4 regions of the Streptomyces sp. NPDC050759 genome follow, and region 1 is predicted to be linked to each of the others. Evidence: riboswitches for the same ligand, from Rfam matches in the RefSeq annotation. Region 1 holds a riboswitch; each other region holds the start of a gene.
The links. A riboswitch is a leader RNA that binds a small molecule or an ion and turns the genes downstream of it on or off. The one in region 1 is predicted to bind cyclic di-AMP.

Region 2: another riboswitch for cyclic di-AMP. It lies ahead of ACIBJB_RS34105 (transglycosylase SLT domain-containing protein); the one in region 1 lies ahead of ACIBJB_RS37215 (NlpC/P60 family protein).
Region 3: another riboswitch for cyclic di-AMP. It lies ahead of ACIBJB_RS46400 (M23 family metallopeptidase); the one in region 1 lies ahead of ACIBJB_RS37215 (NlpC/P60 family protein).
Region 4: another riboswitch for cyclic di-AMP. It lies ahead of ACIBJB_RS36550 (transglycosylase family protein); the one in region 1 lies ahead of ACIBJB_RS37215 (NlpC/P60 family protein).

Annotation. Positions count from the first base shown of each region.
Region 1 covers NZ_JBITGI010000017.1:32,515-39,959, reverse strand. Annotated here, with positions in the region: gene ACIBJB_RS37230 (lipase family alpha/beta hydrolase) at 1-846, shown strand, start outside; gene ACIBJB_RS37225 (M23 family metallopeptidase) at 1,116-2,669, shown strand; gene pcrA (DNA helicase PcrA) at 2,697-5,177, opposite strand; cyclic di-AMP (ydaO/yuaA leader) riboswitch at 5,433-5,594, shown strand; gene ACIBJB_RS37215 (NlpC/P60 family protein) at 5,602-6,747, shown strand; partial or broken gene ACIBJB_RS37210 (tellurite resistance/C4-dicarboxylate transporter family protein) at 6,877-7,445, shown strand, end outside.
Region 2 covers NZ_JBITGI010000014.1:127,942-135,386, forward strand. Annotated here, with positions in the region: gene ACIBJB_RS34090 (carbohydrate ABC transporter permease) at 1-331, shown strand, start outside; gene ACIBJB_RS34095 (LacI family DNA-binding transcriptional regulator) at 362-1,390, shown strand; gene ACIBJB_RS34100 (HAD family hydrolase) at 1,482-2,294, shown strand; gene ACIBJB_RS34105 (transglycosylase SLT domain-containing protein) at 2,291-2,773, opposite strand; cyclic di-AMP (ydaO/yuaA leader) riboswitch at 2,777-2,952, opposite strand; gene ACIBJB_RS34110 (hypothetical protein) at 3,222-3,500, opposite strand; partial or broken gene ACIBJB_RS34115 (CocE/NonD family hydrolase) at 3,469-3,816, opposite strand; gene ACIBJB_RS34120 (polyprenyl synthetase family protein) at 4,150-5,160, shown strand; gene ACIBJB_RS34125 (outer membrane lipoprotein carrier protein LolA) at 5,401-6,636, shown strand; gene ACIBJB_RS34130 (ABC transporter ATP-binding protein) at 6,669-7,445, shown strand, end outside.
Region 3 covers NZ_JBITGI010000031.1:65,091-72,535, reverse strand. Annotated here, with positions in the region: gene ACIBJB_RS46405 (aldo/keto reductase) at 1-450, opposite strand, end outside; gene ACIBJB_RS46400 (M23 family metallopeptidase) at 515-1,540, opposite strand; cyclic di-AMP (ydaO/yuaA leader) riboswitch at 1,552-1,709, opposite strand; tRNA gene ACIBJB_RS46395 (tRNA-Met) at 2,010-2,083, opposite strand; gene ACIBJB_RS46390 (histidine kinase) at 2,220-3,371, shown strand; gene ACIBJB_RS46385 (response regulator transcription factor) at 3,359-4,009, shown strand; gene ribA (GTP cyclohydrolase II) at 4,013-4,648, opposite strand; gene ACIBJB_RS46375 (MarR family winged helix-turn-helix transcriptional regulator) at 4,773-5,282, opposite strand; gene ACIBJB_RS46370 (dihydrofolate reductase family protein) at 5,352-6,479, shown strand; gene ACIBJB_RS46365 (hypothetical protein) at 6,527-7,445, opposite strand, start outside.
Region 4 covers NZ_JBITGI010000016.1:113,533-120,977, reverse strand. Annotated here, with positions in the region: gene ACIBJB_RS36560 (cytochrome P450) at 1-1,317, shown strand, start outside; gene ACIBJB_RS36555 (transglycosylase family protein) at 1,510-2,490, shown strand; cyclic di-AMP (ydaO/yuaA leader) riboswitch at 2,696-2,863, shown strand; gene ACIBJB_RS36550 (transglycosylase family protein) at 2,867-3,547, shown strand; gene eno (phosphopyruvate hydratase) at 3,840-5,126, shown strand; gene ACIBJB_RS36540 (septum formation initiator family protein) at 5,245-5,721, shown strand; gene ACIBJB_RS36535 (DUF501 domain-containing protein) at 5,752-6,357, shown strand; gene ACIBJB_RS36530 (exopolyphosphatase) at 6,354-7,295, shown strand.

The sequences.
Region 1 (7,445 bases):
CCGTTTCTCCCGCTCTGCCAGCGTCTGCTTCCCGGCAGGCTGGCGGGACTCTCCCTGGCCCTCCTGAAGGCGACCGCGCTCGAGCTGGCGATCCTCGCGGGGCATCTCCTCCTCTATCCCTCCGGCATCGCCCAGGAGCGCCGCTCCCCCCTCCCCCCGCTACCCTCGCCCGAGGACGGCGCGGCACAGCTGCCGACGGAGGCGAAGCCGCCGGTCGTGCTGCTGCACGGTTTCATCGACAACCGCTCGGTCTTCGTGCTCCTGCGCCGCAGCCTCGCCCAGCACGGCAGGCAGCAGGTCGAGTCGCTCAACTACTCCCCGCTCACCTGCGACATCCGTGCCGCGGCGGAGCTGCTCGGCCGGCACATAGAGGGCATCTGCGAGCGCACGGGCAGCGAGCGGGTCGACATCGTCGGGCACAGCCTCGGCGGCCTGATCGCGCGGTACTACGTGCAGCGCCTCGGCGGCGACTCCCGGGTCCGCACGCTGGTGACGCTCGGCACCCCGCACTCCGGCACCCGGGTGGCGCCACTGGCGAACGCGCACCCGATCGTGCGCCAGATGCGCCCCGGCTCGGATCTGCTCGAGGAGCTCACCCGTCCGGCCCCGGGCTGCCGTACGCACTTCGTCAGTTTCTGGAGCGACCTCGACCACCTGATGGACCCGCTGGAGACCGCCTGCATCGACCACGCGGACCTGATGGCGCAGAACGTCCGGGTGAGCGGGATCGGACATCTCGCCCTGCCCGTGCACCCCGCCGTGGCGACCGGCATACGGCAGGTGCTCGACACCGCGCGGGCCGGGGAGGAGACGGCCGGCCGGGCCGGGGGACTGACCGTGGCGTAACGGTCGTATCGACCACCGGACACAGGCCGCCAACAGTTCCTCGACAGCCGTCGGACCGCGAACCGACATCGAACAATCTTCGAACACAAGGCCAAGGTCACGCCCACAGTCCCCCGAATCACGGCCGAATGCCCGTTTCCTGCGCGCCCGAAACCAGTTGAAGATTGTCGCGCCCGCATACCGCCGGGTACAGTCACCGCACTGCTCTGGCAGCCCCTGTTGTCGAGGCGAAAGAGAAGTTGGTGAACGACCGTCATCCGTCGGGGACCATGACCACCCCGACTCCGGCTTCCGACGCCGACTCGTCGCACTACGCGTCGTACGGCACCCAGGAAGCCCAGCACGGCGACTTCACCACGTACGGCGGCTATGACGCCACTGGTTTCGACGCCACAGGCGCCGCGGGCACCGCCGACGCGCACGCCACCGGCAGCTTCGAGACCGACCCGCTCTTCGGCGACATGCCGGGCGACGGCACCGGTTCGTACGACGCCTCGACGTGGACCACGGGCGGCCATCAGACCCTGAACTACGACATGTACGCGGCCCAGCACCACGCCGCCTACGACACCGGCGCGTACGACGCCACACAGTGGGGCGGCGCGGACCACCAGCTGCTCTCCGTGATCCCTCCGCAGTCGGGCAGCACCGACCACAGCGGACAGTGGGACGCGAACACCTGGAACCAGCCGGACCGGTCCGCGGGCCCGGCCGACCAGACCCAGCAATGGGAATGGGGCACGCAGGCCTTCGACACCGGGGCGTACGACGCCACCCAGTGGAACTCCGAGGGCACGGCGGCCGATCCGCAGGCGACGGCCACGTTCGAGCAGGTCGCGTACGGCGAGAACCACACCTACGACGAGGCTCACGCGTACGGCGAGAACCACGCGTACGGCGAGGCGAATCCGCACGGCGACGCCTACGCCGAACACGCCCCGCACGACGGCGAGTCGACGGCCACCACGGCCACCGGCGAGATGCCCGCCGTCCACGACGCCGACGCCCCCCTCCTCGACGACCAGGAAGAGGCCGGTCCGGCGCCGATCCCCGCCCAGGGCTCCCGCGTGGCCGCGCGCAACGCCAATCGCTCCCGCCGCCGTATGCCCGCCAAGCGCTCCGCGCTGCTGACGATCGCCGTCCCCTCGGCGTGTGTCATGGGGGTCGCCGGGATCGCCGCAGCCTCGGTCGGCACGCTGACCGGCGATGGCCAGGAGACCTCGACGACCCTCGCGGACCCGACCGCCGTCAAGCCGGCCATCGCGAACAACAAGCTGGACACCCAGCTCAAGAGCCTCTCGGCCGGTGCCGACGACTTCGCCGATCGGGCCAGCCGCACGCAGGAGCGCATCGACCTCAAGGCCCAGCAGGTGGCCGAGAAGAGGAAGGCGGCGGAGGAGGCGGCCCGCAAGGAGCGGCTGCGCCCGAAGTTCGCCCTTCCGGTCGAGCAGCGGGGTCTCAGCGCCTACTTCGGTCAGGCCGGCATCAACTGGATGTCCGTCCACACCGGCATCGACTTCCCGGTGTCGTACGGCACGACGGTGATGGCCGCGACCGACGGCACCGTCCGGACGCAGTGGAACAGCGCGTACGGCAACATGATGGTCGTGACGGCGAAGGACGGCACCGAGACGTGGTACTGCCACCTCTCCAGCTACCGCGTCGCCTCCGGTACGACGGTCAAGGCCGGCGACCCGATCGCGTACTCCGGCAATTCCGGCAACTCGACCGGCCCCCATCTGCACTTCGAGGTGCACCCGGCGGGCGGTTCGGCCATAGACCCGCTTCCGTGGCTGCGCAGCCACGGGCTGGACCCGACGTAACCCTTCGGGCCCAGCCCCCTTCCGGGGCTACAGCTTCTCCACCGGCGCGTACCGCAGCAGCAGCCGCTTCGGCTTCGCTTCCCCGAAGTCGATCGTCGCCTCGGCGTTCGCCCCCGTGCCCTTCACCCCGACCACCGTGCCGAGCCCGAACTGGTCGTGGGTGACACGGTCGCCGACGGCCAGCGCCACCACCGGCTTCTCCGAGGTCCTGCGCGTCGCGAAACCGGACGCGCCCGACGCCGAGGAGCGGGAACGGGAAGACGACAACGAGGCGGCGACCCCCGAGACCGGTCCCGCGGGAGCACCGGCCGCCCCTGTGCGCTTCCAGTCCACATGCTGTGCCGGGATCTCCTCCAGGAAGCGGGAGGGCGGGTTGTACGACGGCTGCCCCCACGCGCTGCGCAGGGCGGACCGGGTCAGATACAGCCGCTCACGCGCGCGCGTGATGCCGACGTAGGCGAGGCGCCGCTCCTCCTCCAGCTCCTTGGGCTGGCCGAGGGCGCGCATGTGCGGGAAGACGCCGTCCTCCATGCCGGTGAGGAAGACGACCGGGAACTCCAGGCCCTTGGCGGTGTGCAGGGTCATCAGGGTGATGACGCCGGAGCCGTCCTGGTCCTCGTCGGGGATCTGGTCGGAGTCCGCGACGAGCGCGACCCGCTCCAGGAATGCGGCGAGCCCGGCCGGGGCCTCGCCCTCGCCGGTCTCCTGCTCGAACTCCAGGGCCACGGCGGCGAGTTCCTGGAGGTTCTCGATGCGGGTCTCGTCCTGGGGGTCGGTGGAGGCCTGCAACTCGGCGAGATAGCCGGTGCGTTCGAGGACCGCCTCCAGGACGGTCGCCGGGCCCGCGCCGGACTCGACGATGGTCCGGAGCTCCTCCATCAGCACGTTGAACCGTTTCACGGCGTTGGTGGAGCGCGCGGCCATGCCGTACGCCTCGTCGACGCGCTTGAGTGCCTGCGGGAAGCTGATCTTCTCGCGCTGGGACAGGGCGTCGATCATCGCCTCGGCACGGTCGCCGATGCCGCGCTTGGGGACGTTGAGGATCCGGCGCAGCGGCACGGAGTCCTCCGGGTTGGCGAGGACGCGCAGGTAGGCCAGGACGTCCCGGACCTCCTTGCGCTCGTAGAAGCGGACGCCGCCGACGACCTTGTAGGGCAGGCCGACGCGGATGAAGACCTCTTCGAAGACACGGGACTGGGCGTTCGTACGGTAGAAGACGGCCACGTCACCGGCCTTCGCGTCGCCCGCGTCGGTGAGACGGTCTATCTCGTCGGCGACGAACTGCGCCTCGTCGTGCTCGGTGTCGGCGACATAGCCGGTGATGCGCGCACCCGCGCCCGCGTTGGTCCACAGGTTCTTGGGGCGGCGGGACTCGTTGCGCTCGATGACGGCGTTGGCGGCGGTGAGGATCGTCTGGGTGGAGCGGTAGTTCTGCTCGAGGAGGATCGTCGTCGCGTCCGGGTAGTCCTCCTCGAACTGGAGGATGTTGCGGATGGTCGCGCCGCGGAAGGCGTAGATCGACTGGTCGGCGTCGCCCACGACGCAGAGTTCGGCGGGCGGCAGGTCGTGCTCGCTCGGCGGTACGTCCACCGGGTGCTCGGAGGTCCCGACCAGCTCCCTGACCAGCGCGTACTGCGCGTGGTTGGTGTCCTGGTACTCGTCGACGAGGACGTGCCGGAAGCGGCGGCGGTAGTGCTCGGCGACATCGGGGAACGCCCGGAGCAGGTTGACCGTGGTCATGATCAGGTCGTCGAAGTCGAGGGCGTTCGCCTCGCGCAGCCGCGACTGGTACATGGCATAGGCCTGGGCGAGGGTCTTCTCGAAACCGTCGGTGGCCTGGGCGGCGAAGTCCTCCTCGTCGATCAGCTCGTTCTTCAGGTTGCTGATCTTGGCGCTGAAGGACTTCGGCGGGTAGCGCTTGGGGTCGAGGTCCAGGTCGCGGCAGACCAGAGCCATCAGGCGCTTGCTGTCGGCGGCGTCGTAGATCGAGAAGGAGGAGGTGAAGCCGAGCTTCTTCGACTCCCTGCGCAGGATCCGCACGCATGCGCTGTGGAAGGTCATCACCCACATCGCGTTCGCGCGCGGGCCGACGAGGTGTTCGACGCGCTCCTTCATCTCGCCCGCGGCCTTGTTGGTGAAGGTGATCGCGAGGATCTGGCCCGGGTGGACGTGGCGCTCGCCGAGGAGATGGGCGATGCGGTGGGTGAGCACCCGGGTCTTGCCGGAGCCGGCGCCGGCCACGATGAGCAGCGGGGTGCCGGAGTGCACCACGGCCGCGCGCTGGTTCTCGTTCAGCCCGTCCAGGAGCGCGGCGGGGTCCACCACCGGGCGGGGGGCGCCGTCGCGGTAGTACGCGTCCCGGTCCGGGGGCGCGTCGAACTTCCCACCGAACAGGTCGTCCGGAACGGGTTCCGGTACGTGCTCGTCCTCGGGCGGCGGCGGTTCTTCCCCGTGGGCCCTAGGGGCCTGGAGGTCCGCCAGGAAGCTGTCGTCAAAGAGGCTGCTCATCGCTCTCCGAGTCTAGGGTGCCCCACTGACACACCGCCGCCGCCCTGAGAACATCCCCTCGGATCAGAACCCGATGATCTTCCAGACCTGCAAGTCGTCACAGATCACACCGGATGGGCCACGCGGAGCGACACCCGAGTCCAGGGTCACGAAAATGTATCGGGCATATCGAACATCAACCTTCACAGAGGCCACACCCGTTGGCTACCGTTCCGGGCAGGCCGTACGACCCCCTCCGGCGAACGTCGCCGGGCCGCACGGCCTCCGCCGAGTCCGCAGCGCCGCCGCGCGCCCGGAGCCGGGGACCCACCGACCTTGGGGTGAATCGGCCGACTCCCGCCCACGGGAGCGCCGTAGGGCAACCCTTCCCGCCCGAACCCGACAGCTAACTCGGTAGGCGGAGCATTGGAAGGAGTCGCCTCCCTTGGCGTCGCACCGCAAGTCGCGTCCCGTGGGTACGCGCGTAGCAGGCATACGGACCCCGGCCCTCGCGACGGCCGCCCTCACCTCCGTGGCCCTGCTGTCCCAGTCGGCGAACGCCGCGCCGGCCGATGACAAGCCGAGTCTCGAAGAGGTGGAGAAGAAGGTCGACGACCTCTACCGCCAGGCCGAGTCGGCGACCGACACCTACAACGCCGCCAAGGAGAAGACGGCCAAGCAGCGCAAGCAGGTCGACACGCTCCTCGACGACGTCGCCCGGCGCACGGAGCAGCTCAACGAGGCGCGGGAAGAGCTCGGTTCCTTCGCCGCCGCCCAGTACCGCACCGGCGCCGGGGCCTCCGGCACGGCGACCTTCCTGCTCGCCGACACTCCGCAGGACTACTTCGACCAGACACAGTTGATGGGGCGTCTGACGAACCGCCAGAAGGGCGCGGTCGACGACTACGTCTCCGAGCAGTCCGCCACGATGAAGAAGCGCCAGGAGGCCTCCCAGAGCCTCCAGACGCTCACCGAGACGCAGAGCGACCTGAAGACGGCCAAGGCGACCGTCCAGAAGAAGCTCGCCGACGCGCGCGAGATGCTGTCGGAGCTGACGGCCCAGGAGAAGGCGCGCCTCGCGGCGATCGAGAAGCGCAAGCAGGAGGAGGCGGCCCGCAAGGCGGCCGAGCTGGCGCGGCAGCAGGCGGCTGCTGAGAAGGCCGCGCAGGAGGCGGCTCAGGAGACCGCCGCCCCGCAGGAGAGCACGTCGACGGCGACCGACTCCTCGTACGCCACCAAGGCCGCCAAAGCCCTCGCCTTCGTCCGCGCCCAGATCGGCAAGCCGTACGTCTGGGGTGCCACCGGGCCCGACTCCTACGACTGCTCAGGCCTCACCCAGGCCGCCTGGAAGGCCGCCGGCGTCGACCTCCCCCGCGTCACCTACGACCAGGTCAACGCCGGCACCACGGTCTCCCTCGCCGACGCCCAGCCCGGTGACCTGGTCTTCTTCTACGACGACATCAGCCACGTCGGCCTCTACATCGGCAACGGCATGATGATCCACGCCCCCAAGCCGGGCGCGTACGTCCGCGAGGAGTCGATCTACTACGACGGCGAGTCGGCGATCCACAGCGTCGTGCGCCCCGCCTGAGGCACCGCCGGTCACCAGCGCGCGGGCGGGACTCGTTCGCCCGCGCGTATTTCCGCGATTTCCGCGATTTCCGCACGCGCGCGTGCGCGCCCCGCCGGCCGGGCACGCGGAGCTTCCTAGCATCGGCACATGTCCGGTACCTCCCCGCACTCTCCCCTGCGCGTCTGGTGGACGCGGCGCCCGCCCGCGGCCGGGGCCGCCGTGATGGCGACCGGCATCGTGTCGGTCGGGCTCCAGCTTGCCGGCCACGAGACGCTGTCCCGGATCGCCCTGGTGATCGGTTGCGCGGCCTGGCTGGGGGTGGCCGCCGGTTTCGCCGTACGACTGCTGCGGGAGCGCGCGCGATGGTTCGCCGACGACGGGAGACCGGGCGCCCTGACGGCCGTGGCGGCGACCACCGTCCTCGGCACCCGCTTCTCCGCGCTCGGCCGGCAGCCCCTCGCCGAGGCGCTGCTGGCACTGTCCGCGCTGCTGTGGCCGGTGCTGATCGTGCCCGTCGTCGGGAACGGGAAGCGGCGGAGGCCCGGCGAGGTGTTCCTCGGCTGTGTGGCCACCCAGGGCCTCGCGGTCCTCGGCGCCACGCTCGCCGCGGCCGAGTCGGCGGCATGGCTCGCGCACACGGCGCTCGTCCTGTTCTGGCTCGGCCTGGTCCTCTACGGCGTCGCGCTCTACCGCTTCGACCTGCGCCAGGTGATGGA
Region 2 (7,445 bases), on a different contig from region 1:
GGCGGCCCGCATGGACGGCGCGAGCGAGTGGAGGATCTTCTCGCGGATCGCCGTACCGATGATGATGCCGGGTCTGATCACGGTGTTCCTCTTCCAGTTCGTCGGCATCTGGAACAACTTCCTGCTGCCGTACGTGATGTTGGCCGACGACGAGAAGTTCCCGATCACCCTCGGCCTCTACACGCTGCTCGCGCAGGGCGCCTCGCAGCCGGCCCTCTACACCCTGGTCATCACCGGCTGTCTGCTCGCGATCCTCCCGCTGATCGGGCTCTTCCTGGTGATCCAGCGGTTCTGGTCCCTGGACCTGCTCAGCGGCTCGGTCAAGGCCTGAGGCCCGGACCCCCTTTCACGAACGAGGAACATGACCACCAGCGCGAACGGACGCCGAAGGCCCCCGACCATCCACGACGTGGCCCGGGAGGCGGGCGTCTCGCGGGGCACCGTCTCCCGCTTCCTGAACGGCGGCCACTACGTCTCGCCCGCTGCCCGGCGGGCTGTGGAGGCCGCCATCAGGAAGACCGGTTACGTGGTCAACCGGCATGCGCGCAGCCTCAGTACCGGACGGTCGGACTCGGTGGCGTTCCTGCTGACGGAACCCCAGGAGAAGTTCTTCGAGGACCCCAACTTCAACGTCCTGCTGCGAGGTTGCACCGAGCGGCTCGCCCAGCACGACATCCCGCTGCTGCTGATGCTGGCCGAGAGCGACGACGACCGGCGCCGGCTGACCCGGTACATCACGTCGGGTCACGTCGACGGCGTGCTGCTGCTCTCCAACCACAGCGGCGACCCCGTCGCCGCCGAACTCCACGACGCGGGGATCCCGTTGGTGGTCTGCGGCAAGCCGATAGGGCTCGGTTCCAAGGTGAGTTACGTGGCGGCCGCCGACCGCGAGGGCGCGCAGGAGATGGTCCGCCATCTGCTCACCGGGGGCCGGCGCCGCGTCGGGATGGTCACCGGGCCGCTGGACATGCCGGGCGGCCCCGACCGGCTGGCCGGCTACCGGGACGTGCTGGCCGAGGCGGGCCTGCCCTACGACCCGGCGCTCGTCGTCGAGGGCGACTTCCGGCGCAGCGGCGGCGAACGGGCGGCCCGTCGCCTGCTGGCCCAGGCTCCCGACATGGACGCCGTCTTCGTCGCCTCCGACCTCATGGCCCTGGGTGTCGTCAACGTCCTTCAGCAGGCCGGGCGTTCGGTCCCCGGCGACATCACCGTCGGCGGCTTCGACGACTCACCCGCGGCCACCGCCATCGCCCCCGCCCTCACCACCATGCGCCAGCCCTTCGACCGCATCAGCGCCGAGATGGTCCGCATGCTCCTCGCCCAGATCGCCGGCGAGGACACGGCCGGGGTGATCCTCCCGACGGAACTCGTCGTCCGGGACTCGGCGTGAGCGGAAGCGGAACTCACGTCAACGGATGTGAAAGCAGCAGCCGTCCGGTTCGCGTCGAGTCGCAGGGGCCAACCATCCGTATTCTCTGATCATGGCCGCCTCCCCCGCATATGCACTGATCGCCACCGACCTGGACGGCACGCTGCTGCGCGCCGACGACACCTTCTCCGACCGGTCGTTGGCCGCGCTCGCGCGGGTGGCCGCGGGCGGGGCCCGGCATCTCGTCGTGACGGGACGGCCGGCGCCCAGAGTGCGGCCGCTGCTCGACGACCTGGGCAGCACGGGGCTCGCGGTGTGCGGGCAGGGCGCGCAGGTGTACGACGCCGGTGCGGACCGTCTGCTGTGGTCGGTGACCCTGGACCAGGAGCTGGCCGAGACCGCGCTCGGGAAGATCGAGGCCGAGGTCGGGCAGGTGTACGCGGCCGTGGACCAGGACGGTGTCGACGGGCTCACTCTCATCGAGCCGGGCTATCTGATGCCCCACCCGACCCTGCCGGCCGTGCGGGTCGACCGGCGCGACGACCTGTGGTGCGAGCCGATCAGCAAGGTGCTGCTGCGCCATCCCTATCTGTCCGACGACGAGTTGGCGGTGACGGCGCGCTCGGTGGTGGGCTCGCTGGCCACGGTCACCATGTCGGGGCCCGGGACCGTCGAACTCCAGCCATGCGGCATCACCAAGGCGACGGGCCTCGCGCTGGCCGCCGAACACCTGGGCCTGAGGCCGGAGATGACGATCGCCTTCGGGGACATGCCCAACGACATCCCCATGTTCGACTGGGCGGCCCACGGCGTCGCGATGGCCAACGCCCACCCCGAACTCAGGGCCGTGGCCGACGAGGTGACCCTGTCGAACGAGGACGACGGCATCGCCGTCGTCCTCGAAAGACTGTTTCCCGGGGCCTAGTAGGCGCCGAAGACGTTGTCGATGGACCCGTACCGCTGGGCCGCGTAGTTGCAGGCCGCGGTGATGTTCGCGACCGGGTCGTACGGGTCCCACGAGGTGTTGGCCACGTGGTAGGCGTTGAAGGTCGGGTCGATCACCTGCAGCAGGCCCTTGGAGGGCGTGCCGGCGGCCGCGTTGGAGTCCCAGAGGTTGATGGCGTACGGGTTGCCGGAGGACTCGCGGATGACGTTGCGGTAGATGCCGTCGTAGGAGCCGGGAATGCCGTGCTCCGCCATGACGGCGAGGGAGGCGCGGATCCAGCCGTCCAGGGTGTTGGAGTAGCCGAGCGTGGTCGCGGTCTGCAGGGGTGGGGTGGCCGCGGACGCGCTGGTCGCGCCGATGAGGGGGAGCGCGAGTACGGCGGCTCCGGTGCCGGCGACGGCGAGCTTGCGGACGAGACGGCTGGTACGGGGACGTCGGTGCTGAGCGGCAGCAGACATGGCGAAGTTCCTCTCCGGCGCCTGCGAGGTGAGCTGTCGGGTTCGGGCTGGAGTTGCCCGGCCACGCCTACGAAAGGCATGACTTCACCCCGAGCCGTACCGGTATGTCCGAAGACGCCCGGTCCGGCGGCTTACCTGGGTCCCCCGCTCCTGCCCTGGTTTCTCGGTGGGTGTACGGGCGGTGGCAGGATTCGGCGTCCGCCCGACAGGCCGGGAACGTATGCGAGAGCACATGTCCGGAACAAGTGGCGAATTCACATGCGAGGCCTATTGACCTTGAGAGGAGGCATTTGGGGCACTTGATCCTTTGCGGTCGCCAACCCTCAACTGGCATGTCGGCAAAGGCGGATCGAAAGATTCCGGATCGGCGTCCGTCCACCTGTCCGCGTGGGCCAAGTCACAGCCGAGCGCAAGAGGTGTAAAACGGTCAAGAATGCCCAACTCGTAGTCAACCGGCTGTCCGTGGGATCCGCTGCTCCCCTGTCCGGTGGAGGGCCGCCTCACCGCCGTCGGTGCGGACGACCTCGCTCGAGGTGCGGAAGTCCGTCCCGTCGCAGGTGTACCCGGGGGGCCTGACGCCGAGCGGCTCGCACGGCTCGGGCTCCTCGAACGCGACGTCCGAGGAGGCTTCACGCGCGCGTACCGGCAGTTCGAGGAAGCTGCCCGCCGGCTCCGGCGGCCGGGCGGGAACGCGTGCCCGTGTGCTGCGGGGAGCGAGAGCGGACAAGGACAGCAGGGCCCTGGAGGCCGTACGGCACCGTCGTCACGTTCGGGGAAGGCCATGTCGGCCCGTGCGGCCATGCACCGATGAGCCCGTATGCGCCCGACGGGCAGGTGCTCGACGAGACTGAGGACCGGGTCGTGCCGGCCGTCCACCGCGAGGACGGCCGCGTCGATCGCGCCGTAGTCCTCGCAGACGCTGCCGTCGCGCCAGTAGGTGTCACCCGTCTGGAGGTCGAGCCAGGTGTGGATGAACGGGTCGACCTGTTCGAGTCGCCCAGCCGCAGGTCCCGCCACACGTCGCCGACAACCAGCCCTTGCGGTCACCGAGCCTGCCGGGGATCAGCGGGCCCGCGAAGGAGCCGACCGACCGGTCGGGATGGATGTGGCGTAGTGGCCGCAGGCGATCAGGACGCCGACATGCCCGGACCGCCGTGCGCGAGCGTGTTGCGACTGCTTCCCTACAAGTCGATAGATATCCCTTCTTTTCAGGTGATCAAAAACATACTGGTCGTGATCCGATACCGCCTGGCATGGACGGGGCGGGCGCTATCGGTGATCCAAAGGTGACCGGATACGCTGACTTGAGTGAGGGCAGCGACCTATCGACATTCCGTATAACCGCCAGTGGGACACCAGCAGACAGGAGACCCCTCGTGACCGTCGTCGGGCCGTTCGGGCTGAGCGTGCGGGACCAGGCTCTGGAAGCCGATGTCCAGGCCGCAATGGCGGCTGTCGAGGAGGGATTGCTCGAAGCCACCAAGAGTGAGGTTCCCTTCATCACCGAGGCCGCCCAGCATCTGGTGCGCGCGGGTGGAAAGCGGTTCCGTCCGCTCCTCGTGATGCTCGCTGCCCAGTTCGGGGATCCCTATGCGCCGGGCGTGGTGCCGTCGGCCGTGGTGGTGGAGCTGACCCACCTCGCGACGCTGTACCACGACGACGTGATGGACGAGGCCGAGGTCCGACGGGGCGTCGACAGCGCCAACACCCGCTGGGGCAACTCGGTGGCCGTGCTGACCGGCGACTTCCTGTTCGCCCGCGCCTCGCACATTCTGGCCGACCTCGGGCCCGAGGCGGTCCGGGTGCAGTCGGAGGCGTTCGAGCGCCTGGTCACCGGCCAGATCCTGGAGACGGCCGGGCCGCAGGACGGCAGGGACCCGGTCGAGCACTACCTGGACGTGCTCGGCGGCAAGACGGGCTCACTGGTCGCGGTCTCGTGCCGCTTCGGGGCGATGATGTCCGGCGCCGACGAGACGGTCGTGGACGTCCTGACCCAGTACGGCGAGCGTCTCGGCGTCGCCTTCCAGCTCGCCGACGACGTCCTGGACATCGCCTCCGACTCCCACGAGTCCGGCAAGACGCCGGGCACGGACCTGCGCGAGGGCATCCCCACGATGCCGGTGCTGCGGTTGCGCGAGCGGGCCGCGCGTCTTGGTCTGGCCGAGGACATCGCCCTGTGCGAGCTGCTCGACTCCGACCTCACGGACGACGCCCGGCACGCGGAGGCGCTGGCCGCCCTGCGGACGCACCCCGCGCTGGAGCAGGCCCGCAAGGACACCGTGCGCTACGCGGAGGAGGCGCGCGCGGCGCTGGCCCCGCTGCGGGAGTGCGACGCGAAGGCGGCCCTGATGGAGCTGTGCGACGCGGTGGTGCATCGCGCGGGCTAACACCTGCGGACCGTTTGGCAGAGCGGGCGCCCCCTACGGGTAGTAGGGGGCGCCCGCATGTCGTGTCATACCCCAGGTGTACACGGAGTTGGCTCCGAGGTCTGACGCATTCTCATGGCCGATTTGGTCAGATGGACATCACAGAAAACACCACTCCTCACCGATTCGGGTGAGAATGGCGGCTACAGGGTGGACGCAGGGGAGTTGACAGCCGCCGCCGACGACGGAGGTAAGGCACACATGGCACCGTACGAATCCGACGACAGCGCGACCGCCGCGGACGCCGAAGAGCTGCGCTCCGCGCGCCGCCGCAAGGCCGCGCGATACGCCGTGCCGGCCACGGTGGTGGGCATCGCGGCGGCGACCATCGGGCTCGTCCCGGCGCTCGCCGACTCCGGTGACCCCGACCTGCCGAAGATCAGCGCCCAGGAACTCATCGAGAAGATCGCCGCATCGGACGTACAGCAGCTTTCCGGCACCGTGAAGATCACCACGGATCTGGGGCTGCCGGACCTCGGCGGCCTGGAGAGCTCGTTCGGCTCCGCCGCCGGGCCCTCAGGCTCGGGCGACGGCTCCTCCGCCGACCCCTCCACCAAGCTCACCGAGCTCGCCTCCGGCACGCACACACTGCGCGTCGCGGCCGACGGCGAGAACAGGCAGAAGGTCTCGCTGCTGGAGAACGCGGCCGAATACAGCCTCATCCACAACGGCAAGGACGTCTGGGGCTACGACAGCAAGTCCAACTCGGTCTTCCACACCACGGCCTCCGAGAGCGACGGGAAGCAGAAGGAAGAGCTCCCGGCGACGCCCAAGGACCTCGCCGAGGAGGCTCTCAAGGCCGCCGACAAGACCACGTCGGTGACGGTGGACGGCACCGCGCAGGTCGCGGGGCGGGACGCCTACCGGCTCGTCATCAAGCCCAAGGACGAAGGGTCGACGGTCGGCCAGATCACCGTGGCCGTGGACTCGAAGACCGGGCTGCCGCTGAAGTTCACGCTGACGCCGGCGAGCGGCGGTTCCGCCGTCGTGGACGCGGGCTTCACCCAGGTCAGCTTCGCCAAGCCGGCCGCCTCGACCTTCGACTTCACCCCGCCCAAGGGCGCGAAGGTCGAGGAGGGGGACGCCACCAAGGCGCCCGGGCGCTCCGAGCGTTCCGAGCACCCCGAGGGCTTCGGCAAGGGCTCGGCCGACGAGTTCGGCAAGGGCGGCCCCGAGGGGCTGAACGTCATCGGGGACGGCTGGGACTCCATAGCCACCTTCGACACCGGCGGCCAGGGCGTCCCGTCCGGCTCCGAGGTCGGCGGTGACGTCGGCGGCTTCCTGGACTCGCTCGGCGACAAGGTCTCCGGGAAGTTCGGCGAGGGCACCGTCTTCAAGACCCGCCTGATCAACGCCCTGATCACCGACGACGGCAAGGTCTACGTCGGCGCGGTCACCAAGGACGCGCTGGTGAAGGCGGCCGACGCGGCGAAGTAGGACGCGCACGGCACGACGAATCGAGGGAGCCGATGGACCAGCCGTCCGCCACGGAGCCGGATCCGGAGGGGGCGCGCGAGGGCGGAGACGCGGGTGACGGCGTCATCCGCACCCACGCCCTCACCAAGCGCTACCGCGGCGGACAGCTCGCCGTGGACGGTCTCGACCTGACCGTCCCGGCGGGCAGCGTCTTCGGCTTCCTCGGCCCGAACGGCTCCGGCAAGACCACCACCATCCGCATGCTGATGGGCCTCATCGAACCGACCTCCGGCTCGGCGCGCGTCCTGGGCCACCCCATGCCGCGCGCCTCCCGGACCGTACTCCCGCACGTCGGCGCGCTCATCGAGGGCCCGGCCCTCTACGGCTTCCTCTCCGGCCGCGACAACCTCATCCGCTACGACGCCGCGGACCCGACCGCCGACCCCCGCACCCGGGGCACCCGCGTGGCAGCGGCCCTGGACCGGGTGGGCCTGGCGGCCGCCGCCGGCAAGAAGGCGAAGGCGTACTCGCTGGGCATGAAACAGCGCCTCGGCCTGGCGGCGGCCCTGCTCCAGCCCCGCAGACTCCTGGTCCTGGACGAACCGACCAACGGCCTGGACCCACAGGGCATGCGCGAGATCCGTTCCCTGGTGAGAGAGCTGGCCTCGGACGGCACCACCGTCTTCCTCTCCTCCCACCTCCTCGACGAGATCGAACAGGTATGCACCCACGCAGCGGTGATGGCCCAGGGCCGCCTGATCACCCAGGGATCGGTGAGCGACCTCGCGGCGGGCGCGAGGAGCAGGCTGGTGGTCACGACACCGGACACG
Region 3 (7,445 bases), on a different contig from region 1:
CTTGCCCGCCTTCACCAGCTCGTCCAGCGCGCCGATGATCTCCTCGACCGGCACCTCGGTCTTGTCGAAGTGGGTGTAGTACAGGTCGATGTGGTCGGTGCCCAGGCGCTGCAGCGAGGCGTCGGCGGCGGCCTTGATGTTGGTGGCGGTCAGGCCGGGGAAGTCGGGGTGCTGGCTGACCTTCGTAGCGATGACCACGTCGTCGCGGGTGCCCCGGGCCGCCAGCCACTTGCCGATGACGCTCTCGGACTCACCGCCGGAGTTGCCGTCGACCCAGGCCGAGTAGGAGTCGGCCGTGTCGACGAAGTTGCCGCCCGCGGCGACATAGGCGTCGAGGACGGCGAAGGACTGGGCCTCGTCGGCCGTCCAGCCGAACACGTTGCCACCGAGGGAGAGCGGGAAGACCTCGAGGTCGGAGGAGCCGAGCTTGCGAAGCGGAGAAGTAGTCATGTCCTACGTCAACGCAAGCCCCGGACGCCCGTCTTCCACAACGGCCGCAAAATCGCCGTAAACCTCAGGGGTTGAGACCCTTGCCGCGCAGCCACGCCATCGGGTCGATCCCGTCGGCCGAGCCGCCCGGGTGGACCTCCAGGTGGAGGTGCGCGCCGGTCACGTTGCCCGTGGCGCCCACGCGGCCGATGACGTCACCGGTGCCGACCTTCTGGCCGACGCTGACGCTGATCGAGGACTGGTGGCAGAACCACAGCTCGGTGCCGTCGTCGAGGGTCAGGATCGTACGGTAGCCGTAGGAGCCGGACCAGCCGGCCTCCGTGATGGTGCCGCTGTGGATGGCCTTGATCGGCGTGCCCGTGGGCGCGGCGAAGTCGAGGCCCGTGTGATAGCCGGAGGACCACAGGGAGCCGGCCTGACCGAAGGTGCCCGTGATGGTGTACGACGAGGTCGGCAGCGTGTACTGCTTGGCGAGCTCGGCCAGGCGCTCGGCCTCGGCCTTCTTCGCGGCCTCCTCCTCCGCCTTCTTCTTCGCGGCGGCGGCCTTCTCCTGAGCGTCCTTCTCCGCCTTGGCGGCGGCCGCGTCGGCCTCCTTCTCGGCGGCGGCCGCGACGGCCTGGGCGGCCTTGGTGTCGATCTGGCCCTGCTGCACCTCGGCCTGGGCCAGGATGCGCGAGCGCAGCGCCTCACCGGCGTCCGAGGTGCCCTTGGCGGTGTCGGCGGTGGTGGCGCCGACGCTGCTGAAGGCGCTCGTGTCGTCCGCGGCGGAGTCGGAGTCGTCCGAGATGAGCGAACCCACGGAGGGCAGGTCGGGGATGGAGAGGGAGACCGGCGGCTTGCCGGTGTTGGCGCTGGCCATCCCGCCGGCGCTGACGGCGGCTATGACACCGACGCCCAGAACGGTGGAGCTACGGGCGAATCCTCCGCCACGCTGCTTGGCGACGCGGTGCCGGCCTCGTACGGGGGCGAGGGACTCCGCGGTCGGGTTCCACTCGCCGAGCGGGGCCTCGTCGTCGGCGCGGTAGCCGTCGTACACGAGGGTGTCGCTCGGAACGTACGGCGCCTCGGGGGCAGGCGGGTTGGACGCCACGTGGGCGCGCTCCTTTCCTTCCTTCTCGCCTACCGGGTTAGCTGACGGGTTCGGAGCAGGAAGGTCTCCTACGCGCGTATACCGGCCGTGCTGCCACGGCGGACTACGAGCGATTCACCCCAAGTTGGTGGTTCCCCGGTTTCCTTGCGGAATTCGGCGCGTGAGCACGGAGCCGTCTCTTGTGACGGCTGGGACGACCGCGCTGCGTTATCGAACGTTAATAGACCCGGGGGCCCGATTCCAAGCCGTTCCGCTTGATCATTAACGAAATCCCGCAGGACTTACGGCCCATGAACGGTGAAAAACGGGCGAGTTGACCTCGCCTCAGCCAACCCACAGGTTTTGACTGCCTGTCAGTGGTTAAGCGGAGGGCGCTCACCCGCTCACCCCACGTCACGAGCAGCGGCCCGACCCGGGGAAACACTCAGGGCCGGAGTCCAGTAACTGGACTCCGGCCCTGAGCCGTGAGTAGCGGGGACAGGATTTGAACCTGCGACCTCTGGGTTATGAGCCCAGCGAGCTACCGAGCTGCTCCACCCCGCGTCGTTGTGTGACCAGCATACGTCATCCGCGGCGTGGTTCGCGCCAGGGTTGTTTCCGTGCGGATCGACGACGGGAGGCCGTAGTGGTGTAGCGGGCTACACCGTGCTCCCGGGCCCGATCATCTAGCGTGAGCCGCATGGGGAAGTCGGTGCAGCGTGCGGCGATGGCGACCGTGCACCTCGTGGTGGCCGCGGCGATGTGCTTCGGCGTGTACATCTTCATCACCGTGCTGCTGATCGCCGCCATCGGGACGGTCGCCGTGGTCGGCTGCTGGCTGCTGCCCGAGGCCGTGCTGCTGATACGGCGGATCGCCGGCGCCAAGCGCAACCTGACCGCCCTGTGGACGGGCAGGGAGATCCCCGAGGCGTACACGCCGATGACCGGCACGCTCCGCGAGCGGCTGAGGATCTCCGTGCGGGACCCGGGCACGCTCAGGGACCTCCGCTGGATGGTCGCCTACTACCTCTACGGCGCCCTCCTCGCCCTCGCCCTCCCGCTGTGGCCCCTCGGCCTGGTGGTCGACGGTGTGCGGGCCGGGATCCTGCGCCGCGGCCCGGTCGTCCTGCCGCTGATCGTGAAGCTCGCGGACACCGAGGCCCGTTGGTCGACCGCGCTGCTCATGCCCTCCCCGAAGGCCAGGCTGGCCCGGCGGGTCGAGGAGCTGAAGGAGACCCGGGCCGACGCCATCGCCGCACACGAGGCCGAACTGCGCCGCATCGAGCGGGACCTGCACGACGGCGCCCAGGCCAACCTCGTGGCCCTCTCGATGCGGATCGGACTCGCCAAGCGGGCCTACGACCGTGACCCCGCCGCCGCCCGCAGACTGCTGGACGACGCCCAGGACCAGGCCGAACAGGCGCTGACGGAACTGCGGCAGGTGGTGCGCGGCATCCATCCGCCGATCCTCACCGACCGGGGTCTCGTCGGCGCGGTGCGGGCCCTGGCGTCGAGCAGCGGGCTCACGGTCGGCGTCGAGGACGGCGGTCTGGAGGCGGGCACCCGGGCGCCCGCGGCGGTGGAGGCCGCGGCCTACTTCGTGGTCGCCGAGTCCCTCACCAATGTCGCCAAGTACAGCGGGGTCGACCATGCCGAGGTCCGGCTCGCCCGCACCCGGCGCGGCCTGACCGTGCGGGTGCGGGACGAGGGCCGGGGCGGCGCCGACGAGTCCGCGGGTTCGGGGCTGCTCGGGATGCGGCGCAGGGTCGCCGCGCTCGACGGGACCTTCGAAGTGACCAGCCCCGCCGGGGGCCCGACCGTGATCGATGTGGAGCTGCCGTGCGTGTGGTGATCGCCGAGGACAACGCCCTCCTGAGGGAGGGGCTCGTCCTCCTGCTGACGTCCTCCGGGCACGAGGTGGTGGCCGTCGTCGGCACCGGTCCGGAGATCCTGCCCGCTGTGCTGGAGCACCGGCCGGACGTGGCGGTGCTCGACGTGCGCATGCCGCCCGGCTTCCGCGACGAGGGGCTGCGGGCCGCCCTCGAGGCGCGCGAGCGGATCCCCGGGCTCCCGGTGCTGGTGCTCTCGCAGTACGTCGAGGAGTCGTACGCCGCCGAACTGCTGGGCGGTGGCAGCAGCGGGGTCGGCTACCTCCTGAAGGACCGGGTCGGCCGGGTCGACGAGTTCCTCGACGCGCTGGAGCGGGTCGCGGCCGGCGGCACCGCGCTCGACCCCGAGGTCGTCACCGAACTCCTCACCCGCCGCCGCGACACCCCCCTCGACTCCCTCACCCCGCGCGAGCGCGAGGTGCTGAAGCTGATGGCCGAGGGCCACGACAACACCACCATCGCGAAGACCCTCGTCGTCACCGAGCGCTCGGTCAGCAAGCACATCGGCAACGTCTTCCTCAAGCTGGGCCTGCCGCCGAGCGACAGCGGCCATCGGCGGGTGCTGGCGGTACTGGCCTATCTGGCGCACACGCCCAAGTGACGCTCATCCGACGCCGAGCTCGGTCAACTCCCCCAGCGGCAGCGTGTGCTGGGTCTGCAGGACCTTGGCGCGCAGGTACCGGACGTTGTGGGCGGTGGTGAAGACGCCGGTGGGGACGCGGTCGCGGACGTCGATGCCGAGGTCGCGCAACTGGCCCGCCTTGTCCGGGTTGTTGGAGAGCAGGTCGAGCTCTTCGATCCCCAGGGCCCGCAGCATCTGTGCGGCCGCCGTGTAGTCGCGGGCGTCCTCGGGCAGGCCCAGCGCGGTGTTCGCGGCGTAGGTGTCGAGGCCCTGGTCCTGAAGGGCGTACGCGTCGAGCTTGTTGTAGAGGCCGATGCCGCGGCCCTCCTGGCGGAGGTAGAGCAGGACGCCGCCGCGCTCGGCGATGCGCTCGACCGCCTCGCGCAGCTGCGGGCCGCAGTCGCAGCGGGCGGAGCCGAAGACGTCGCCGGTGAGGCACTCGGAGTGCAGGCGCACCAGGGGGGCGGGTCCCGGGTCGCCGAGGACGACGGCGAGGTGCTCCTGGCCGTCGGTCAGGCCGTGGAAGGTGACGAGCTCGGCGTCTACGCGGTAGCCGTCCCCGAAGCGCAGCGGGACGCGGACGCGGGAGCGCTGGGTGGCGGCGGGCAGGTCGGGCATGCGGGTACTCCGGTTCGTAGGCATACCTGCTTCAGTTTTGAAGCAGTTCTACTGATCCGAGACACTACCCCATGCTTTAAATTTGAAGCAATGGATTTATGGCGCTCGTCACGCGGGGCGTTCCTTACGAGCAGGACGGGGACGAGCGTCGGCGCCAGGGGACCTCCTCGGAGCCGCCGCCTTCACCCAGAAGCCCTTCAGTCACGCTCGTGAAGATCTCCTCCAGCTGCCCCACCTGCTCGGGGGTGAGCCGGTCGAAGAGCGCGGCGCGGACCGTCTCCACATGCCCGGGCGCCGCCCGTTCCAGCACCGTCATACCCTCGTCCGTGAGGACCGCGACGCTGCCGCGCTTGTCCCACTCGCAGCTCTCGCGCCGCACCAGCCCGTCCTTCTCCAGCCGGGCGACGGCGTACGTCAGCCGGGGCCGGGTGATCTTCAGCCCCTCGGCGAGCTCGGTCATCCGCAGCCGTCGCTCCGGCGCCTCGGAGAGGGTGGCCAGGATGGAGTAGTACACGTGCGGCATACCGGCCTCCTGTTGGAGCTGCCGGTCGATGGTGTCCTCCAGGAGGAACGCGGCCGCGATGTACGCGCGCCAGGCGCGTTGCTCGTCGGGGCTGAGCCAGCGGGTCGTCATGCCCCCAGTGTAGGTTTGCTTCAAACTTTAACCAAGCCCCGCCATCCGTATGCGAGAGGGACAGCCCCGATGCCCCATCCCTACGTCCTCCTCTCCGCCGCGGTATCCCTCGACGGATACCTCGACGACACCGGCCCCGACCGGCTCCTCCTGTCCAGCCCGGCCGACTTCGACCGCGTCGACGAGGTCCGCGCCTCCGTGGACGCGATCCTCATCGGCGCGGGCACGATCCGCGCCGACAACCCCCGCCTGCTGGTGAACTCCGAGGCACGCCGCGCGGCCCGGGTCGCCGCCGGAAAGCCGCCATTCCCCCTGAAGGTCACGGTCAGCGGCTCGGGCGACCTGGACCCGTCCGCGAACTTCTGGCACACGGGCGGCGAGAAGCTTCTCTGTACGACGGACAAGGGCGCGGAGCGGGCCGGCGCCCTCGGTCTCGCGGCCGACGTGGTCTCTCTCGGTCCCGAACTGGACTGGCACCGTCTGCTGGAACACCTGCACGAGGAGCGCGGGGTGGACCGCCTGATGGTGGAGGGCGGCGGCCGGGTCCACACCCAGCTCCTCCAGCAGGGCCTGGCGGACGAACTGCAGCTGGTCCTCGCCCCCCTCTTCGTGGGCACCCCGGACGCCCCCCGCCTCTTCGGCCCGGGCACCTACCAGGCAGGCCGCCTCCGCCTCGTGGAGTCCCGCCGGATCGAGGACGTGGTCCTCATGCGCTACGAACCCACCGCCCCCGGCACCGGCCTGCACCCGTCCCCCGCGGACCGCCACTGGCTCTCCCTGGCCTGCGAGCTGGCGCCCCTGTGCCCGCCCTCACAGACGGCGTTCAGCGTGGGCGCGGTGGTGGTGGCCGCCGACGGCACGGAGCTGGCCCGCGGCCACTCCAGGGAGGCCGGCGATCCGGTGGTCCACGCCGAGGAGGCGGCCCTGGCGAAGATCGATCCGGCCGACCCCCGCCTGGCCACGGCCACCGTGTACACGAGCCTGGAACCCTGTACCCGGCGGGCGTCCCGCCCCCTCCCCTGCGCCCGGCTGATCCTGGACGCGGGAGTACGCCGGGTGGTGACGGCGTGGCGGGAGCCGGACACGTTCGTGGCGGGGGCCGACGGGACGGGGTTGCTCACGGGGGCGGGCGTGGACGTGGTGGTGCTGGGCGAGTACGAGGGCCGCGCGAAGGCGCCCAACCGCCACCTGCTGTGAACCGGCGTCGACCGAAATTTTGAGTCGCCCCGGACCCCCGGCCGGTCTCAGCCGATGGCGTACGCCCGGTACACCGTCTCCACCGAACGGTCCCCGGCGGCGTCGGTCACCTCGGAGCGCAGGGCGACCGCACCGGACGCCGGGTTGTGGACGGACGCCTGCCAGGCCGAGCCGGAGTGCTTGACGGTCGCGGCCCTCCAGGTCTTGCCGCCGTCGGCGGACGACCAGACCCGCACGGACTTGGCGGTCACCGCGGTGAACCTCAGATCCGGGCCCTGGGAACCGCGTCCGGCACTCACGTCGACCGTGGTGGTGCTGTTCGCCGCGGCCTGGTTGTGGCTGTTGAGCCCGGTGGGCAGAAAGCGGGTCATGAAGACCGGCGCGACCATCGCCTTGTTCGGGTCGGCCTTGAAGTGCCAGTCGAGGGTGACGCGCGACGACAGCATGCCGGCGGGGAAGGTGATGCCGGGACGGTAGCGATGGGCGTCGACGGTCAGGTCGTACCAGCCGACCGAGTGGATGCCGGCGGAGAACTCGGCGTCGCCGGTACCCCAGTTGGTCAGGGTCTGCTTCTTCACGGTGGTGCTTCCCTTGGACAGGACCACCGTCTCCTTCGTCGGGTCGGCCCCGTTGACACCGACGTCGGGGTCGCCGATCAGGGCGTCCGGGATGAAGGTGACGGACTTGTTCCTGATCACCGGCAGGTAGTGCATCGGGCTCCACGCGGCCCGCCCGAACGACTGGGTGAAGCTCTGTCCCGCCGTCAGCGTCCTGATCTTCGGGAAACCGCCGCCGACGTCGTCGCCGTTGCTAGCGATGAGGTCGTCGCGCGGCTGCCAGGTCCCGGGGGTCACATGGACGGTGGCGCTGTACGGCGCGTTGTCCTCGCGGACCTCGGCCATCAGGTCGGTCGTGCAGTCGTCGGTCCTGGGCATCGCCTGGAGCGCGGTGTCGTTCTGCCGGGCC
Region 4 (7,445 bases), on a different contig from region 1:
GGCACCCCTGCGCCCCCCGGCACCCCCGCGTCCCCTGCCGTCCCCGTCGCCGCGACTCCCGTCCCCGAGTTGTTCTCCTGGGAGTTCGCCACCAACCCCTATCCCGCCTACGCCTGGCTCCGCGAGCACGCCCCCGTGCACAGGACCCGGCTGCCCAGCGGGGTGGAGGCCTGGCTGGTCACCCGGTACGCGGATGCCAAGCAGGCCCTCGCCGACCAACGGCTCAGCAAGAACCCGGCCCACCACGACGAGCCCGCGCACGCCAAGGGCAGGACCGGTATCCCGGGGGAGCGCAAGGCGGAGCTGATGACGCATCTGCTGAACATCGATCCGCCGGACCACACCAGGCTCCGACGGCTCGTCAGCAAGGCGTTCACGCCCAGGCGGGTCGCCGAGTTCGCGCCGCGGGTACAGGAGTTGACCGACCGTCTCATCGACGGGTTCGCGGCCACCGGCACCGCCGACCTCATCCACGACTTCGCCTTCCCGCTCCCCATCTACGCGATCTGCGACCTGCTCGGCGTCCCCCGCGAGGACCAGGACGACTTCCGGGACTGGGCGGGCATGATGCTGCGACATACAAAAGCAGGTCACGGAGGCGGACCGCGCGGCGGGGTCGCGCGGTCCGTGAAGAAGATGCGCGGTTATCTCGCCGAGCTCATCCACCGGAAGCGGGAAGCGCTGCCCGACGAGCCGGCTCCGGGCGAGGACCTCATCTCCGGGCTGATCCGGGCCTCCGACCACGGCGAGCACCTCACCGAGAACGAGGCCGCGGCCATGGCCTTCATCCTTTTGTTCGCCGGTTTCGAGACCACGGTCAACCTCATCGGGAACGGCGTGTACGCCCTCCTCACCCACCCCGACCAGCGGAACCGGCTGCAGCAGTCCCTGGCCGACGGGGAAAGAGGCCTTCTGGAGACCGGTGTGGAGGAGCTCCTGCGGTACGACGGCCCGGTCGAGCTGGCCACCTGGCGGTTCGCCACCGAGCCTCTGCGGATCGGCGGTCAGGACATCGCGGTCGGCGACCCGGTGCTCGTCGTGCTCGCGGCGGCGGACCGGGATCCCGAGCGGTTCGCCGACCCCGATGCGCTCGATCTGTCCCGCCGTGACAATCAGCACCTCGGTTACGGTCACGGCATCCACTACTGCCTCGGTGCCCCGCTCGCCCGCCTGGAGGGGCAGGCCGCGCTCGCCACCCTCCTCACCCGTCTCCCGGACCTGCAACTCGCGGTGGATTCAGCCGATTTGCGCTGGCGTGGGGGGCTCATCATGCGTGGACTGCGTACTTTGCCCGTGGAGTTCACGCCCGTCCGGTAATCGACCGAGGGGTCCGGCCTATCCCCGCTCGGGGCCGCGTAAACATGACGAGCCCTCAAGTCTGTGATCTTCACGTGATCTACGCGGCATTAACTTGTGACAAGTGATCGAATCCCTATACGTTCACGGACCAGCGCGGTGCCCTGCACCACCCGCCGCGCAGGTCCCTGCTCTCTCGGGAAAGGTCCCCCCATGCTCTCCGGGAACGGTCGTCACCGTCGCCCCCGTCAGGCTCCGGCTCTCCTCATTGCGGCCGGTGTGACGGGATCCGCCATCGCGATCCCACTGCTCGGAGCGACCGGAGCGAGCGCCGCCACCGGCACCACCTGGGACCGGGTCGCTGAGTGCGAGAGCGGCGGCTCCTGGAGCGCGAACGACGGCAACGGCTACTACGGCGGCCTCCAGATGTCCCAGGAGAACTGGGAGAAGTACGGCGGCCTCGAATACGCCAGGACCGCGGATCTGGCCAGCCGCAACCAGCAGATAGCCGTGGCCGAGAAGCTCCTCGCGGACCAGGGCATCACCGCGTGGCCGACCTGCGGCCTGCTCAACGGTCTCAGCAAGGACTCGAGCTCGGCCGATGTCGACACGGGTGTGGAGAGCGGGACGCCCTCGGCCTCGGCCTCCGGTTCGTCTGATTCATCCGGTTCGTCCGGTTCCTCCAACTCGTCGGGCTCCGAGGAGTCTTCCGGTCTGCTCGGCGCGCTGGACGGTTCGTCCGCGACCCCCTCGCCGTCGGCCACCCCCTCCAGCGGTGACGACGGTTCCGGCACGTCGGACAAGAAGGACTCCTCGGGTTCCGAGGGCTCCGCCAAGGGAGAAGCTCAGCCTTCCGACAGCTCGCCCGTAGTGAGCCCAGAAGAGGGCGAAGCGGACAAGTCGTGGCAGGAGGGTAGTTCTTCGGCCCTCGTGGACGTCGGCGCTCTCGGCTCCGGCAAGCACCGGGGTGGCAGTGCCGAGGAGAATGCGACGAAGAGCACGGCCTCCTCCGCGGCCGGCCGCCACGCCGCCCTCACCTACACCGTCCGGGAGGGCGACTCCCTCGCCTCCATCGCCGACTCCCTTGGCCTCGACGGCGGATGGCGCGCCCTCTACGCCGAGAACAAGGACCGCATCGGGGCCGACCCGAGCAACATCGTCGCCGGTCAGACGCTCGACACAGGGGCTGAATAGGGCTGAAAAGCCCAGAAAAACAACGGGAGTTCACGTCACACTTCGCACCGAATGTCCCCTTTGGTGAAAGTGTGGGATGAGTCTCAGAAGCCTTGATCGTCTTTGAAATTCCGCCGAACGCGTGTCTACGGTCGTGACCGCTCGGCAACCCGAGCCCCGTCTGTCGCAACGCCGAATCCTGCCAGCGGCCGTACGGGAACAGTCGTCGCGTCAAGCGCCGTAGGCAGGAGCGGGGGACCCAAGGTAAGTGCCGGGCCCAGCAGTTCACGCTGGACCGGCTTGGGGTGAAGCCGCGCATCGCGAGATGTGCGGCCGGGCAACTCAACCGGCCCGAACCCGACAGCTCACCTCGCAGGCGTCGGTGAGGGGATCCACCATGCTGTTTTCCGGTAAGGGCAAGCACCGTCGTCCGTCCAAGGCCACCCGTGCCGCCGCGCTTGCCGGTGTCACCGGTGTCGCCATCGCCGCCCCGCTGATGGCGGCCGGCAACGCCTCCGCCGCCACCGCCTCCGAGTGGGACACCGTCGCCCAGTGCGAGTCCGGCGGCAACTGGTCCATCAACACCGGCAACGGCTACTACGGCGGCCTGCAGTTCTCGGCCTCCACCTGGGCCGCGTACGGCGGCACGCAGTACGCCGCGCAGGCCAACCAGGCCAGCAAGTCCCAGCAGATCGCCGTCGCCGAGAAGGTCCTCGCCTCGCAGGGCAAGGGTGCCTGGCCGGTCTGCGGCAAGGGCCTGTCCAGCGCCGGCTACAGCGGCGGCAGCAGCTCGTCCTCCTCCGGCAGCTCCTCGAACACGAGCAGCCGTTCGACCGAGGAGCAGAGCGCCTCCCGTTCGACCGACCGTCCGGCGGCCAAGAAGACCGTCACCACCCCGACCGGCAAGAAGGTCAAGAAGGGTGACGGCGAGTACAAGGTCGTCAAGGGTGACACCCTCAGCTCGATCGCCGAGAAGCACAAGGTCAAGGGCGGCTGGCAGAAGCTGTTCAAGCTGAACAAGGACATCATCACCGACGCCGACTTCATCTACCCCGGCCAGCAGCTGCACCTGAAGTAAGACCCAGCTGAACCACAGCGCTCTCACATCCGTGTCCTTCACGATGAAGGCCTCGTGAGGGTCCCCCCGTCCCCACGGGCTCCCCGCTCCGGTGCGTGTTCCCCCGTACGCACCGGGGCGGGGTCTTTTCATGTGCCGCCACCGGGACGTCTTTGTTCAGTTCAGAAACAATTTACTCTCGGTTCTGTCCACGGGGCGGTCCACACGGTGGCCGATCCTCCGGAGGCGGTTAGGCTCGGTCTCGCAGAACCCACCGCGGTCCCGGCGGACCGTGTCACACCCCAAGAAGGAGATGCTCGTGCCGTCCATCGACGTCGTCGTAGCCCGGGAAATCCTGGACTCCCGAGGCAACCCCACGGTCGAGGTCGAGGTCGGCCTCGACGACGGCAGCACGGGTCGTGCCGCCGTCCCGTCCGGCGCCTCCACGGGCGCCTTCGAGGCCATCGAGCTCCGCGACGGTGACCCGAACCGCTACCACGGCAAGGGTGTCGAGAAGGCCGTCCTCGCCGTCATCGAGCAGATCGGCCCGGAGCTGGTCGGCTACGACGCCACCGAGCAGCGCCTGATCGACCAGGCGATGTTCGACCTGGACGCCACCGACAACAAGGGCTCGCTCGGCGCCAACGCCATCCTCGGCGTCTCCCTCGCCGTCGCGCACGCCGCCTCCGAGGCCAGCGACCTCCCGCTCTTCCGCTACCTGGGCGGCCCGAACGCGCACCTGCTGCCGGTGCCGATGATGAACATCCTGAACGGCGGCTCGCACGCCGACTCCAACGTGGACATCCAGGAGTTCATGATCGCCCCGATCGGCGCGGAGTCCTTCTCCGAGGCGCTGCGCTGGGGCACCGAGGTCTACCACACCCTCAAGAAGGTCCTGAAGAGCAAGGGCCTGTCCACCGGCCTCGGCGACGAGGGCGGCTTCGCGCCGAACCTGGAGTCCAACCGCGCCGCCCTGGACCTCATCCTCGAGGCCATCAAGGAAGCCGGTTACATCCCCGGCGAGCAGGTCGCCCTGGCGCTCGACGTCGCCGCCTCCGAGTTCTACAAGGACGGCAAGTACCAGTTCGAGGGCAAGGACCGCTCCGCCGCCGAGATGACGGAGTACTACGAGGAGCTCGTGGCGGCCTACCCGCTCGTCTCCATCGAGGACCCGCTGTTCGAGGACGACTGGGCCGGCTGGAAGGTCCTCACCGACAAGCTCGGTGACAAGGTCCAGATCGTCGGCGACGACCTGTTCGTCACCAACCCCGAGCGCCTGGCCCGCGGCATCGACGACGGCGCCGCCAACGCCCTGCTCGTCAAGGTGAACCAGATCGGCTCGCTCACCGAGACCCTGGACGCCGTCGAGCTCGCCCAGCGCAGCGGCTTCAAGTGCATGATGTCGCACCGCTCCGGCGAGACCGAGGACGTCACCATCGCCGACCTCGCCGTCGCCACCAACTGCGGCCAGATCAAGACCGGTGCGCCGGCCCGCTCCGAGCGCGTCGCCAAGTACAACCAGCTCCTGCGCATCGAGGAGATCCTCGACGACGCGGCGGTGTACGCCGGCCGCTCCGCGTTCCCGCGCTTCAAGGGCTGAGCAGCTTCAAGGGCTGACCCCGGCAGGGCTAAGCCTTCGCCAGTCGTACGTACGTCCCCGTACCGGTCCCGTACCGTGTGCGGGGACGTACGCACGTAGAAGGGGAGGCGGAAAGCCGATGGCCGTGAAGGACCGGGACCGTTTCTCCACCGCGACCAGGATCAGACTGCTCGGCGAGCAGACCGCGGCCCGTGTCTACCGCTCCCAGACCAAGCGACAGGCCCGCCGCTCCCGGCTGACCGGCCGGGCCGCGCTGCTCGCGCTCGTGCTGTGCACGCTGGTGGTGGCGCTGGCGTACCCGATAAGGCAGTACGTCTCCCAGCGCGCCGAGATCGCCGACCTGCAGCGGGAGAAGGCGCGGGCCGCCGAGCGGGTGGAGAAGCTGCGCGACCTCAAGGCACGCTGGCAGGACGACACGTACGCCGAGCAGCAGATCCGGCAGCGGCTGCACTATGTGATGCCGGGCGAGACGGGCTTCATCGTGGTCGACCCGGACGCGGCCAAACAGTCGCACACCGACCTCGGGGCCGCCGACCGCCCCTGGTACGCGAACCTCTGGGACGGGGTCGACAAGTCCGACGCCTCCGACCAGTGAACCGACCGATGGACCGATAGAAAGACAGGCATGGAAACGCCTCCGCCCTCCACTCCGCGAACCGAGCCGACCGACGCGGACGTCGAGGCCTTCAAGCAGCAGCTCGGGCGGCCGCCGCGCGGGCTGCGGGCGATCGCGCACCGGTGTCCGTGCGGGCAGCCGGACGTCGTGGAGACCGCGCCTCGGCTGCCCGACGGCACGCCCTTCCCGACGACGTACTACCTGACGTGCCCGCGCGCCGCCTCGGCGATCGGCACCCTCGAGGCGAACGGTGTCATGAAGGAGATGACGGAGCGGCTCCAGACCGACCCGGAGCTCGCGGCGGCGTACCGGGCCGCGCACGAGGACTACATCGCCCGCCGTGACGCCATCGAGGTGCTGGAGGGCTTCCCGAGCGCGGGCGGCATGCCGGACCGGGTGAAGTGCCTGCACGTCCTGGTGGGCCACTCGCTCGCCGCGGGCCCGGGCGTCAACCCGCTGGGCGACGAGGCGATCGCGATGCTGCCGGAGTGGTGGCGCAAGGGCGCGTGCGTGAAGCCCTTCGGGCCGCCGACCGGTGCGGGGTGGCAGGTGCACGCCTCCGAGGACGGCACGGGCCACTTCGCCTTCAAGCCGGTCGAGGGAGACGACCGATGACCCGCGTCGCCGCCGTCGACTGCGGTACGAACTCCATCCGCCTCCTCGTCGCCGACTGCGACCCCGAGACCGGCGAACTGGTCGACCTGGACCGTCGTATGACCATCGTGCGGCTCGGACAGGGCGTCGACCGGACCGGGCGGCTCGCGCCCGAGGCGCTGGAGCGGACCTTCGCCGCGTGCCGGGAGTACGCGGCGGTCATCAAGGAGCACGGGGCCGAGCGGCTGCGGTTCGTCGCCACCTCCGCCTCCCGGGACGCGGAGAACCGGGACGCGTTCGTACGCGGGGTCCTCGACATCCTCGGGGTCGAGCCCGAGGTCATCTCCGGGGACCAGGAGGCGGAGTTCTCCTTCACCGGGGCGACCAAGGAACTCAAGGGCAGCGACCACCTGGCCAGGCCCTACCTCGTGGTGGACATCGGCGGTGGTTCGACGGAGTTCGTGGTGGGCGACGGCCATGTGCGCGCCGCACGCTCCGTCGACGTGGGCTGTGTGCGGATGACCGAGCGGCACCTCGTGCGGGACGGGGTCGTCAGCGACCCGCCCACCGACGCGCAGATCGCGGCCATGAGGGCCGACATCGAGGCCGCTCTCGACCTGGCCGAGGAGACCGTCCCGCTGCGCGAGGCGCGCACGCTGGTGGGGCTCGCCGGGTCCGTCACCACCGTGTCGGCGATCGCGCAGGAGCTGCCCGAGTACGACTCGCAGGCCATCCACCACTCCCGGATCTCCCACGAGCGCGTCCGGGAGATCACCGACTGGCTGCTGCACTCCACCCACGCCGAGCGCGCGGCCGTCCCCTCCATGCATCCCGGGCGCGTGGACGTCATCGCCGCCGGGGCTCTCGTACTCCTGTCGATCATGGAGCGGATCGGCGCCGAGGAGGTCGTCGTGAGCGAGCACGACATCCTCGACGGCATCGCGTGGTCGGTCGCGTAGGACTCCGCAGGACCCTGTCGAGCACCTCTGCTGAGCAGGGAGAACAACGTATGAGCGCGTCCGGGGGGCCCTTCGGGGGCCCTCCTTGACGTGTCGCCGGGAAAGTTCGTGAAGTTCTTCACAAGGAATTGGGCCCTGTCGGACGACGAA